2 regions of the Liberibacter crescens BT-1 genome follow, and region 2 is predicted to be linked to the other one. Evidence: predicted binding sites of a transcription regulator. Region 2 holds the regulator's gene; the other holds the start of a gene.

Region 1 (6,306 bases), 490 kb from region 2:
CCCAAGCATCATCAAGCTTAACAATCCCAATATCAACATTACGTTGCTTAAATATACGATTCTCTGTTAAAAGATCATCTATATCATCAAGAACTTTAAGAAAAGGATCACACCAAATCCCTATATCTTCCACCAATTGATGCGGCAAATCTTGATGAACACCTCCAGGACGAAAATAGGCAGCATGCATACGAGAACCAGAAGCACGCTCATAAAAAACCATAAGCTTTTCTCTCTCTTCAAAACCCCAAAGAGGTGGAGTCAATGCACCAACATCCATAGCTTGAGTTGTCACATTAAGTAAATGAGAGAGAATACGACCAATTTCAGAATAAAGTACCCGAATTAATTTTCCACGGATAGGAATTTCAATTTTAAGCAATCCTTCAACAGCTAAAGCATAGGCATGCTCCTGATTCATAGGAGCGACATAATCAAGACGATCAAAATAAGGAACAGCCTGCAAAAAAGTCTTTGTTTCAATAAGCTTTTCAGTACCACGATGCAAAAGACCTATATGAGGATCTACACGCTCGACAACCTCACCATCCAACTCAAGAACAAGACGCAAAACACCATGAGCAGCAGGATGCTGAGGACCAAAATTTATAGTAAAATTACGTAAATTTTCCTTAGTCATTAAGCCACCTTAATAGCAACACTTGAGATAAGAAAATATCCTTTTTCAACTGTTTTTTTTATCTTGAGGACGCACATACTCAACACCTTCCCAAGGCGATAAAAAATCAAAATTACGATACTCTTGCTGCAACTCTATAGGTTCATAAACAACACGCTTAGATTCATCGTCATAATGAACCTCAACAAAACCACTCACTGGGAAATCTTTGCGGAGAGGGTGCCCTTCAAAACCATAGTCTGTAAGAATACGCCGCAAATCTGGATGACCAACAAAAAAAACACCGTACATATCCCATACCTCACGCTCAAACCAATTCGCCCCAGGATAGATAGTTGTTATTGATGGAACAGGCTCATCTTCAGCCACAGAAAGCTTGACACGCACACGAAAATTACTCTTTGGCGATAAAAAATGATAAACCACATCAAAGCGCTTCGCACGCCCCGGCCAATCCACACCACATAGGTCTATAATATTAATAAAATTACAATTCTTATCATTTTGCAAAAACTTTACCAAAGCAATAAAATCTTCACAAGAAACTTCTAAAGTCAACTCGCCACAATTAACACAAGAAGACATAAGCTGTATACCAGAAACATCTTTTATATAACGATCAAGACACTCAATATTCTCTAGCAACATAACTTTCTCAACGCTCAATACTTCCAGTACGACGTATTTTCTTTTGCAACAAAAGAATCCCATAAAGAAGAGCTTCTGCTGTCGGCGGACAGCCTGGTATGTAGATATCTACTGGTACAATTCGATCACAACCCCGAACAACTGAATATGAATAATGATAATAGCCTCCACCATTTGCACAAGAACCCATTGAAATTACATAACGAGGCTCAGGCATTTGATCATAAACTTTGCGAAGTGCTGGGGCCATTTTATTAGTAAGTGTCCCAGCAACAATCATAACATCCGATTGACGAGGCGAAGCACGCGGAGCAAAACCAAAACGCTCAAGATCATACCGAGGCATAGAAGCCTGCATCATCTCAACTGCGCAACATGCCAAACCAAAAGTCATCCACATCAAAGACCCTGTACGGGCCCAGGTTATTAATTGCTCAGAAGAAGTTACCAAAAACCCCTTGTTATTCAATTCGCTGCCAAAATCCTGAAAAATAGAATCCTTTAAATTGATTTCTGAATTGTCAGGCAATCCCCCTTGTCCCGCAAATATTTGAGAATTAGACTGCATTATTCCCATTCTAATGCTCCCTTTTTCCATTCATATACAAATCCTACAGCCAACACCCCTAAAAAAAATACCATTGACAAAAAACCAAGCCAACCAATTTTCCTAAAAGCAACAACCCATGGGAATAAGAGAGCAATTTCTAAATCAAAAATAATAAAAAGTATAGAAACCAGATAAAATCTAATATCAAACTTCATCCGAGAATCATCAAAAGGATTAAAACCACATTCATATGTCGATAATTTTTCTGGATCAGGAGACTTGAACGCAACAATAAAAGGCGCAACCATAAGACAACAAGCTATGATCAACACAATAGAAAAAAAAACTACAATAGGAAAATAAAAAATAAGAACATCAGCCATCTTAATATACTCTTTTTATTATATATAGGCTATAATTTATATAAGAAAAAAATAACCCATAAAAAGAGAAACTTTCATGAAATTATATAAAAAGCCAAAACTCCCTCTAACTTGGCGCGAGTGACGGGGCTCGAACCCGTGACCTCCGGCGTGACAGGCCGGCGCTCTAACCAACTGAGCTACACCCGCAAAATATCAGATTCCATCAAAACATGAAAGAAAAACTTCATAAAAATCTACAAAGCTCTTAAATAATCATATAAGCAACAAAATGCAACAGATGAATTCAATTTACCAAAAAACATCCCAACAAAATCCTATAAATTTTAACACCTCCCTGAAACTATAACAAGGATTTAGTTACTATTTTATCAAGGACCTTTTATCTTTTATTTCTTATCATCAAATTACCTTTGATTCATTTTGATATCGAAGACCTAAACCAAAAATTAAATTATATCAATTGTTTAAAATATAAAAAACAAATAAATTGTCTTGCGATTTTTTTATTTCTGATTATGTTAGTAATAACTTCATGGTTCCTATGAGGGCGATTAGCTCAGAGGTAGAGCGCCTCGTTTACACCGAGGATGTCGGGAGTTCAATTCTCTCATCGCCTACCATTGTACATACAAAAACACTCAAGCTATCTTATAAAAATTAGAAAATACTAGAGAAGTAACCTTCTCAGGTCTATAAGATACATTTTATGAAAAACTCTACAATTTTAAAGACTGTAACAAAATAAGGGCACCTAAAAGGTACCCTTATTAATTCTTTAATGATATTAAAACGTGACTTTTACATCATGTCCATACCACCGCCCATACCAGGAGGCATAGCTGGAGCTTCTTTCTTAGGAAGTTCAGCAACAGCAGCTTCTGTCATTAGAAACATCCCCACAATAGAAGAAGAATCCTGCAACGCACACCTTACAACTTTAACAGGATCTAATATTCCCATTGCATGCATGTCGCCATATATTGCTTTTTGTGCATCATAACCAAAAGTCTGAGATTTATTCTCAAGAATTTTACTTACAATCAATGCTGGCTCTTCGCCAGTATTTTTAATGATCTGCTTACAAGGAGCAGAAATAGCTTTGCGAACAATATCTATACCCGTATTTTGATCATCATTACTACCTTTTACAGAAATCTTCTGAGCAGCACGAAGCAAAGCTGTTCCACCACCGGAAACAACACCTTCCTGAACAGCAGCACGTGTTGCATTCAGAGCATCCTCAAATCGATCTTTTTTCTCTTTCAAGGCTACATCAGTTGCATCACCAACCATGATCATAGCAACACCATCAGATAACTTCGCAAGACGTTCTTGTAACTTCTCCCGATCGTAATCAGATTTAGTATCACTGATAGCTCTTTCAATCTCAGCAATACGAGCTGCAACCTTAGATTTGTCACCACCACCGTCTACAACGACAGTTTCTTCTTTGGTCATAGTGACTTTCTTAGCAGTACCCAAGTGATTTATGGTAACTTTTTCAAGCTTAATATCAACTTCTTCAGATATAAAAGTAGCACCAGTCAATACAGCTATGTCATGCAACATTTCTTTACGTCGCTCACCAAACCCAGGAGCCTTACAAGCAGCAATCCTCAATCCAATGCGCAATTTATTGATTATAAGAGCAGTTAATGCTTCTCCTTCAATATCCTCAGCAATAATCAAAAGAGGGCGAGAAGATTGAACAACCTGCTCTAACAAAGGAACTAAAGAATGTAGACCTGTAATTTTTTTCTCATGTATAAGGATATAAGGGTTGTCAAATTCAGCAACCATTTTTTCACTATTAGTCACAAAATAAGGAGATAAAAAGCCTCTGTCAAACTGCATACCTTCAACAATCTTTACTTCAGTTTCAGCAGTCTTTCCTTCATCAATAGTGATGACTCCCTTTTTACCAACTTTTTCCATTGCCATGGCTATATCTTTACCGATCTGACCATCGCCATTAGCAGAAATCGTTGCAACCTGACAAATTTCTTCAAATGTACTCACCTGTTTAGCACTATCTTTAAGATGCGCCACAACTTCCTGAACAGCAGCGTCTATACCACGCTTTACATCCATAGGGTTTCTTCCAGCAGTAATAGCCTTAAGCCCTTCCCTAACCATTGCCTGAGCAAGACAAGTAGCAGTTGTTGTACCATCACCAGCGTTATCATTGGTTTTAGAAGCAACTTCTCGCACCATCTGAGCGCCCATATCTTCGAATTTGTCTTCAAATTCGATTTCCTTAGCAACGGTAACCCCATCCTTAGTTACACGAACACCACCAAAACTTTTCTTTATAGCAACACAACAACCACTTGGACCGAGGGTTGCCTTTACAGCCTCTGCAAGCTTATCTATACCGCGAGCTATACTATCACGCGCATCACTACCCAACTTGACTTCTTTAGCAGCCATTTATTAAAACTCCTAGATTTCAAAAGATATATAATCTTAAAATAAACACCTAAAGCCTAAAAAAGGCATTTCGAGATGTTAACGACATTAAACTGCACCAGTATATTTATTTTTCTATTACACCCATTATATCCGACTCTTGCATAATGAGAAAATCTTCTCCATCAAGCTTTACTTCTGTACCAGACCACTTACCAAAAAGAACACGATCACCCTTCTTAACATCAGGAGGGACAATCTTGTTTGAGGAATCAGCAACTCCAGGACCTACTGCAATTACTTCACCTTCACTAGGCTTTTCTGCTGCACTCTCTGGTATTATTATTCCACCTTTTGTCGTCTGCTCACTTTCAATTCGACGCAAAAGTACACGTCCTTTCAATGGACGCAATGATTTCTTAATTGTCATTTTTTCTAATCCCTAATAAAATGATAGTCTGAATGATAACATTTCTTTAACTACCCACTTAACTTCTAGCACTCTACTTAGTTAAGTGCTAACAAAGCTTATTTAAGAATGTGCCTAAATAAAGTCAATAGTCATTTAATTGAGAGATTAAAGAAATAATTTAATTTTAAATTAACCAGGATTTTACCCATGCCTCAAAGAATTTTAAATCTCAGTGAAATTTCACAACGTTATGATGTTATCCTTTGCGATGTATGGGGTGTAATCCACAATGGATCACAAGCTTTCTCTCAGGCCATAACTGCATTGGAAAAAGCTCGTTTCTCTGGATGTACAGTGATATTATTAACGAATTCGCCACGTCCAGTTTCAAGTGTTATTCTTGATTTAGATCATAAAGGAATACCGCACAGTGCTTGGGATAGTGTCATTACTTCTGGTGAAGTAACAAGAAAAATAATTGATAATGGCCCTAAAAAAATTTTTTTTCTAGGCCCCCCAAAAGATTACTGTTTATTTTCAGGACTCGATGTAGAATTAGTTGATGAGCATCATGCCGATATAGTAATCTGTTCTGACATGTATAATGATACTGATAAACCTGAAGATTATCGATCTCTTTTAACTAACTTTGCAGAACGCAAACTCACTTTTGTCTGCGCAAATCCTGACCTAGTTGTCAAGAAATCTGACAAAACAGTGGCGTGTGCTGGAGCGCTTGCTGCAATTTACTCTGAACTTCAGGGAACTGTAAAAATGGCAGGGAAACCATATCAACCTATCTATAAGCAAGCACTTCTTCAAGCTCATGCTATATGTGGTGAATTTGAAAAAAAACGTGTACTGACTATAGGTGATAATATGGGAACAGATGTTAAAGGCGCTTTAGATAATGGATTGGATATCCTTTATATCAGCAATGGTATTCATATGGATGAATATACGATTAATGGTAAAATTAATGTAGAAAAAATGCAGGCTTTTTTTGAAAAGAAATCTCTATACCCTCACTGGTGGATGCCTCAATTAACTTAAAAAAGGCAAATTATGAAAATTTTTCATTGTGTTGATATACATCAATCTTTACCAGAAAGTATAAAAGGTGGAGTAGTTGCTATCGGCAATTTTGATGGACTACATCGTGGACATTGTTTGATAATAAAAAAAGTCTTGCAAATTGCGAAAGGCCGCCCAACTCTTATCCTGACATTCGAACCACATCCGCGCACAATACTAAAACCTC
Region 2 (6,306 bases):
CGGTGTTCTTCTGGAAAGATTCCAGACTTTTTCTTAAAAGTTGTTCTATAAATTTTAAAAAATTATCATCATTCGAAGTCTTTTGGAAAAAGTTATGACTACTATTCGTGTACATGAAGGCGATATTTCATTTAGTGCTGCTATGAGCTATACTCAATCTATAGCTGTTGATACGGAAACGCTTGGATTGGTTCCTCATCGGGATCGTCTTTGTATTGTGCAGCTTTCTCCCGGGGATGGAACAGCTGATATTATTAGGATTGCTTCAGGTCAGAAAGAAGCTCCTAATCTTGTAAAGCTATTAGCAGATCCTTCTAGTGAAAAGATTTTTCATTACGGTCGTTTTGATATTGCAGTTTTGTTTTATGCTTTTGGCGTGATGACAGAAAAAATTTTTTGTACAAAAATAGCTTCGCGTTTAACAAGGACCTATACCGACTATCATAGCCTTAAAGATAATGTAAAAGAATTTCTAGGGCGTGATATTTCTAAATTACAACAGTCTTCTGATTGGGGGGCTGATGCCTTATCTTCAGAACAGCTTGAATATGCTGCTTCAGATGTAATTTACTTACATGCTTTACGCGATAAGTTGGTGCTGCGACTCGAGCGTGAGGGGCGTATAGAGTTGGCTAGGTCCTGTTTTCAATTTTTGCCGAGTAGGGCTAGGTTAGACTTATTGGGTTGGGATAAAGTAGATATTTTTGCTCATAGCTAGCTAATAAGGTATATATAAGTTCAGAAAAAGATTGTCTTAATCTATGTGCAATGCCTGATCACATGAAGTTTAGAGCTAGAATTAGATTACTATTTGGTTGCGAGGAAGATTTTTAAGTGTTCTGTTATAACCTCAAAAGCACTCTAGAATTTTGAGCCTTAATGAAGCCTATGGTAGGATGCATACCTTTTCCTGCTTGAATTTTCTACATTTTCGATTTCACAAGACGATAAGGATTAATAAAAGATTATCCTGTTTAGGCTAATCCTTTATTAGTGAAAATCTGGAGCGGGCGAAGGGATTCGAACCCTCGACCCCAACCTTGGCAAGGTTGTGCTCTACCTCTGAGCTACACCCGCACAAGCTTAACAAGCTTGTTATATAACTTTTAAAAATCATATATCGCTTAAATATTATTGTGATGCAATAGTAAAATTAAACGAAGTCTTGCAAGAAGACTTTAAAATTGATTTTTTATAAAGGTGGTAATTATAAACTCCTTTTCGATTTTCCTAAGGTAAAGCAATTTTTTCGTGTACATGTTTGAAAAGCTTATGGATTTAATTTAATAGTACTATGTACATGTTAAGAACAGAAGCAAGACTTATCCATGCTATATAAGGAATAAATAGTATAGAAGAAATTCGATCACGCGTCCATTGGTATACTATATATAGTAAAATAACCAAAAAAGTTATTAAAATAATAGATAAAGCCATCTTTGGATTATGCATACCAAAAAAGATTGGCGACCATGTAAAATTGAGAACCATCTGTAAAATCCACAGCCCAAAAGAAAGAGAAAGCCCACTTTTTTCATATGTTCTTATTCCTGCAATGGCAATAAGAATATAAAGTACAGTCCAAATTGGACCAAAAACCCAATTTGGTGGATTAAAAGGTGCTTTATTCAATGATATATACCACTGATCTGGCATATTTTCTTTTCCTATAAAAAGTCCACAACTTACTATGAAAACTATAAAAAATACCCTCATAAAAGATTTCTGCATATAAATGTCCTTATTTTATTACTCGTCCATTTTTGACATCATAAAACATGCTTTATTAATAAACAACCTTAGGTTATTAAAAATAAATTAAAATTCTTTCATAAGGAGATATAATATTTTTTACTTGATTTCTGGTGTCATAAATAGGAAATAATCACATTTTAAATTACTTAATAATGACGTTTTAACTTACAAAAAAAGAAGCCATCTGTATTCGTGGATGCAGGAGTCATATTTAATCCTCCGTCTTTGAAAAAATGAGGTTGCAGTGCCTTGATATCGAATAATGAATGCCAATCTTTTATAGCTGGAACAATACGAAATTGAGGATGGGTATTCAAAAATTTTTGAATTTGTATAATATTTTCTTGAGGGAGTATAGAACAGGTAACATAAATTAAATGACCATTGATTTTAACAAATTTAGAGGCTTGGTTAATGATTGTTTCTTGTTGAAGGATTCTTTTCTCAAGGCTTTGTTCTGATAATCGCCATTTCATATCTGGATGTCGTCGCCATGTTCCACTTCCAGAGCAGGGAGCATCAATGAGTACGGTGTCGAAATGTTCTTGTAAAGGCAGAAGCGTTGATAATCTGCTATGGACCTGAACATTGTGTATTCCCGCGCGTTTTATTCGCTCGATAATAGGCGCTATTCGGCTTTTGTCTGAATCCCATGCATGAATTTGGCCTTTATTCTTCATGAACATAGATAATGCAAGGGTTTTCCCTCCACCGCCAGCACAAAAATCCAGAACTTGCCTTCCTTTTGTAAATGCTGTTAGTTGTGAAGCTATTTGTGAGCCCTCATCCTGAATTTCAAACCAACCTTTATGAAAAGAGATCTCAGTTGTAATCTTAGGCAAATACGATTCTTTTTGAGTTGCAGGTATGCGTAGTCCAAATTGAGATATGGTTGAATAGCCTATTTTAAAATGTTCAAGAGTTTTGTGAAGTTTTTCACGAGTAATTTTTAGTATATTTGTCCGCAAATCTAAAGGTGGACGTTGTGCTAATTCAGTTGCTTCTTTGAGCCAACTAGATCCAAAATTCAATTGAATTGAAGATTTTATCCATTCTGGAATGTCTGCTTGAATGTGATCAGGTGCATTTTTTAATTGATGTGAATTAAAAGCTGACAGCATAGACTGTGTTGGCAATGGTGGTGCAAAATGATCACTGGAAAGTTTATGGATAAGTTCTTGAGGATTAATTCCCCATTCACGAAATATAATGCCATACACTAATGCTTGAGAGCTGTCATCATTCATAAGATAACAACTTGAAAGGCGTTTTCTTAAGCTGTCATAGACAATATTGCTAATAACAGCACGGTCGCTGCTTCCTGCAAAACGATGAGAAATACCCCAGTCTTTCAAAGTATTTTTGATAGGTCGATTGTGATTTTTTATATTTTCTAGTATTTCAATAGCAGCTGCAAGCCGTCCACCCAGACGCATATCCAGGTTCCTTTCCTTTAAGTGATAATTTAGATTGTAAATACTAATATTTACGCAATAAATTTTTGAAGAGTAAAGGGATAGGATTGAAGAAATAAAAATTCTAAATATTTAAAATGAAAATTTCTGCAAAAGGTATTATTAAATAGATAGAATTTTTCATGAATGTTTTGGTTTAAATAATGCACCCATCTATTAACTTTGAGGATAATCCTATAGATTTGAATCCTGTTGAGAGAGCCAATTGGATTGTTGTTCTGCCTCTTGGTGCATATGAGCAACATGGTCCGCATTTACCGTTTAATACGGATAATGTTATTGTCTCTGGTTTATTAGAAAGGATTAAGATAATTCTACCTTTTGAATTACCGGTTACTTTTATGCCAGTAGAGTCGATTGGTTATTCAATTGAACATATGAATATTCAAGGCACAAAAACTTTTTCTTATGTCGAAGCTATAGAGCGTTGGCTAGGAATTGCTCAACAAGTTCGGAACCTTGGGATACGTAAGTTTGTTATCTTAAATGCACATGGAGGGAACTCAGCAATTATTTCTATTGTTATCACAGAAGCACGAGTTCGATTTTCAATGCTGGCAGCAGCTACAAGTTGGACACGCTTAAATATAGATAATGAAGGTATCTCATCTAAAGAGAGAGAAATTGGAATCCATGGAGGAGAGATGGAGACCAGTTTAATGTTGGCGCTTAAACCTCATCTAGTCAAAATGGATCTGGCTCAAAATTTTTTTTCTAGGCAGGGAGAGCTTCTAGAAAAATTTAAATATCTACGTGCTTACGGCTTACATCCATTCGGTTGGATGATGACGGATTTAAATCCCCAGGGAGTTGTTGGTAATGCTACGACTGCTACGCCTGAAAAAGGCGAGCAACTCATATCTCATATTTCTGAGAGATTTATAGAATATCTTAAAGAGATTCATATTTTTGATTTAAAAATCATAGATTGATTGGTTTAAAATGATGATATTTATTCAATTCTTTATATATGAAAAATAAGTTATGCTAGCTCTTATCAAGTACAGCGCGTGACATGATTTGTGCAGTATAATCTACTATTGGTACAATACGGGCGTAGTTAAGTCGTGTTGGGCCAATAACACCAACAGCTCCGATTATCTGATCTCTTTTGTTAGAATAACCGGCGATCACGAGAGAGGAACCAGATAATGAAAAAAGTTTGTTTTCTGAACCAATGAAAATGCGTACCCCTGGACTGCTTTCAGTCAGATGAAGCATTTCTATGAGAACCTCTTTTTTCTCTAGATCATCAAATAAAAGTCGTAATCGCTCTAGATCTGTTGGTTCAATTCCTTCTAACAGGTTCGCTCGACCTCGTATAATTAAACTTGATGGTTTACCTTCATCTTTTTGTGCTCCTGACCAAACAGCAAGTCCGCGTTCTACTAAGTCATGAGAGAGCGTATCAAGTTCGCGTCGTACTTCATCTTTTAATTTTTCCAATTTAAATCTGAAAGCTGAAAAGGTTTGTCCAACTATTTGTGCATTGAGAAAATTTGCAGCTTCAATAAGTTGTGACGAAGTAATTCCAGTAGGAAGATTAATAATACGATTTTCTATTTGATCACTTTCTCCTACAATCACTGCCAATGCTTTTGTGGAATCAAGTCGGATAAATTCTATATGTTTAAGAACTAAATCGCGTTTTGTAGTGAAAACCAAGCCAGCACCACGTGAAATACCTGAAAGTACTTTGCTTGCTTTACTCATAACTTCTTCCAGAGATTTATTAGATTCGCTATTGCCGATCTGATTCTCTACCTCAAGCTGATCTTCTTCTGATAATTCTCGTGTTTGCATGAATGTATCTAAAAAGAAACGTAAGCCAAGTTGTGTTGGTAAGCGACCAGCACTAACATGTGGTGAATATATTAATCCAAATAGCTCCAGATCACTCATGATATCACGTACAGAGGCTGGTGAGAGCGATACAGATAATAGTCGTGATAGGTTACGTGATCCTAAAGGTTCACCTGTTTCCAAATAACTTTCAACTATTCGACGAAAAACTTCTCGATCACGATCGTCTAATGAAGAAAACATTTCATAGTTTGATGTTTCTTTGTCGTCCATACGAATATCTTTCTTGGAATTGAAGCAGCAATATGGTAATCATTTATAAAATAAATAGCAAGACTTCATTCATTTAGCATGAAATTTTTAAAAGCATCTCTTTACTTCTTGCTTTTTTCTCTTGAAAACAGTTACAAATATTCAAGACTTTACTGAGGAGTAAATTATGCGTTTATCAGGTAGAAGAAAAGATCAAATGCGTGAAGTGTCTTTTATTCGTCAGTATTCCAAACATGCTGAAGGTTCTTGTTTAATCAAATTTGGTCAAACTCATGTATTGATCACTGCTTCACTTGAAGAAAAAGTCCCCCCTTGGTTGCGTCATGGTGGTCGAGGTTGGATAACTGCTGAGTATGGGATGTTACCTCGTGCAACAGAAGAACGTATGAGGCGTGAATCTGTCAGCGGTAAGCAAGGAGGACGTACTCAAGAAATTCAGCGTCTTATCGGTCGCTCATTACGCGCTATTGTTAATCTTGAGATGTTAGGTGAACGACAGATTGTCGTGGATTGTGATGTCATACAAGCAGATGGTGGTACCCGTACGGCAGCAATAACAGGAGCATGGGTTGCTTTGCACGATTGTCTGAAATGGATGGAAGCTCGTGGTATGGTTAAGGTATCGCATGTTCTAAAAGATCATGTCGCTGCTGTTTCTTGCGGTGTATTTTCCAACCAGATAATGATAGATCTTGATTATTCAGAAGATTCTAAAGCTGAAACAGACGCTAATTTTGTTATCACTGGTTCTGGTAAAATAGTTGAAATTCAAGCAACAGCTGAAAGAAATGCATTCTCTCAGGAAGAATTTTCTGATATGATGCTTTTAGCAGAGACTGGAATTTCTCATCTTGTTTCTCTTCAGAAACAGGTGATATCTTTAAGTGATTCTAATGCGTAAGCTTGATGGAAAAGCTATTATTGTTGCTAGTCATAACAAGGATAAGATTAACGAAATTTATAATCTTTTAAGTCCATTAGGGTTTTTGATTAAATCTTC

What was found. The regulator HrcA, encoded in region 2, represses chaperone genes, less so after heat shock. The targets are predictions, from matches to a motif close to GTTAGCACTCNCNNNNNGNGAGTGCTAAC.
Positions count from the first base shown of each region.
Region 1: B488_RS01265 (co-chaperone GroES) is a predicted target of HrcA. The motif match lies at 5,128-5,156, and genes of this name have one in related genera.

Region 1 is NC_019907.1:288,680-294,985, reverse strand. Features, by position in the region: gene B488_RS01300 (NADH-quinone oxidoreductase subunit D) at 1-640, opposite strand, end outside; gene B488_RS01295 (NADH-quinone oxidoreductase subunit C) at 686-1,288, opposite strand; gene B488_RS01290 (NuoB/complex I 20 kDa subunit family protein) at 1,296-1,865, opposite strand; gene B488_RS01285 (NADH-quinone oxidoreductase subunit A) at 1,856-2,221, opposite strand; tRNA gene B488_RS01280 (tRNA-Asp) at 2,334-2,410, opposite strand; tRNA gene B488_RS01275 (tRNA-Val) at 2,770-2,844, shown strand; gene groL (chaperonin GroEL) at 3,023-4,654, opposite strand; gene B488_RS01265 (co-chaperone GroES) at 4,761-5,063, opposite strand; gene B488_RS01260 (TIGR01459 family HAD-type hydrolase) at 5,253-6,098, shown strand; gene B488_RS01255 (bifunctional riboflavin kinase/FAD synthetase) at 6,111-6,306, shown strand, end outside.
Region 2 is NC_019907.1:1,305,112-1,311,417, reverse strand. Features, by position in the region: gene B488_RS05845 (ribonuclease D) at 95-718, shown strand; tRNA gene B488_RS05840 (tRNA-Gly) at 1,003-1,077, opposite strand; gene B488_RS05835 (TspO/MBR family protein) at 1,279-1,731, opposite strand; gene B488_RS05830 (RsmB/NOP family class I SAM-dependent RNA methyltransferase) at 1,902-3,191, opposite strand; gene B488_RS05825 (creatininase family protein) at 3,371-4,162, shown strand; gene hrcA (heat-inducible transcriptional repressor HrcA) at 4,218-5,306, opposite strand; gene rph (ribonuclease PH) at 5,473-6,207, shown strand; gene rdgB (RdgB/HAM1 family non-canonical purine NTP pyrophosphatase) at 6,200-6,306, shown strand, end outside.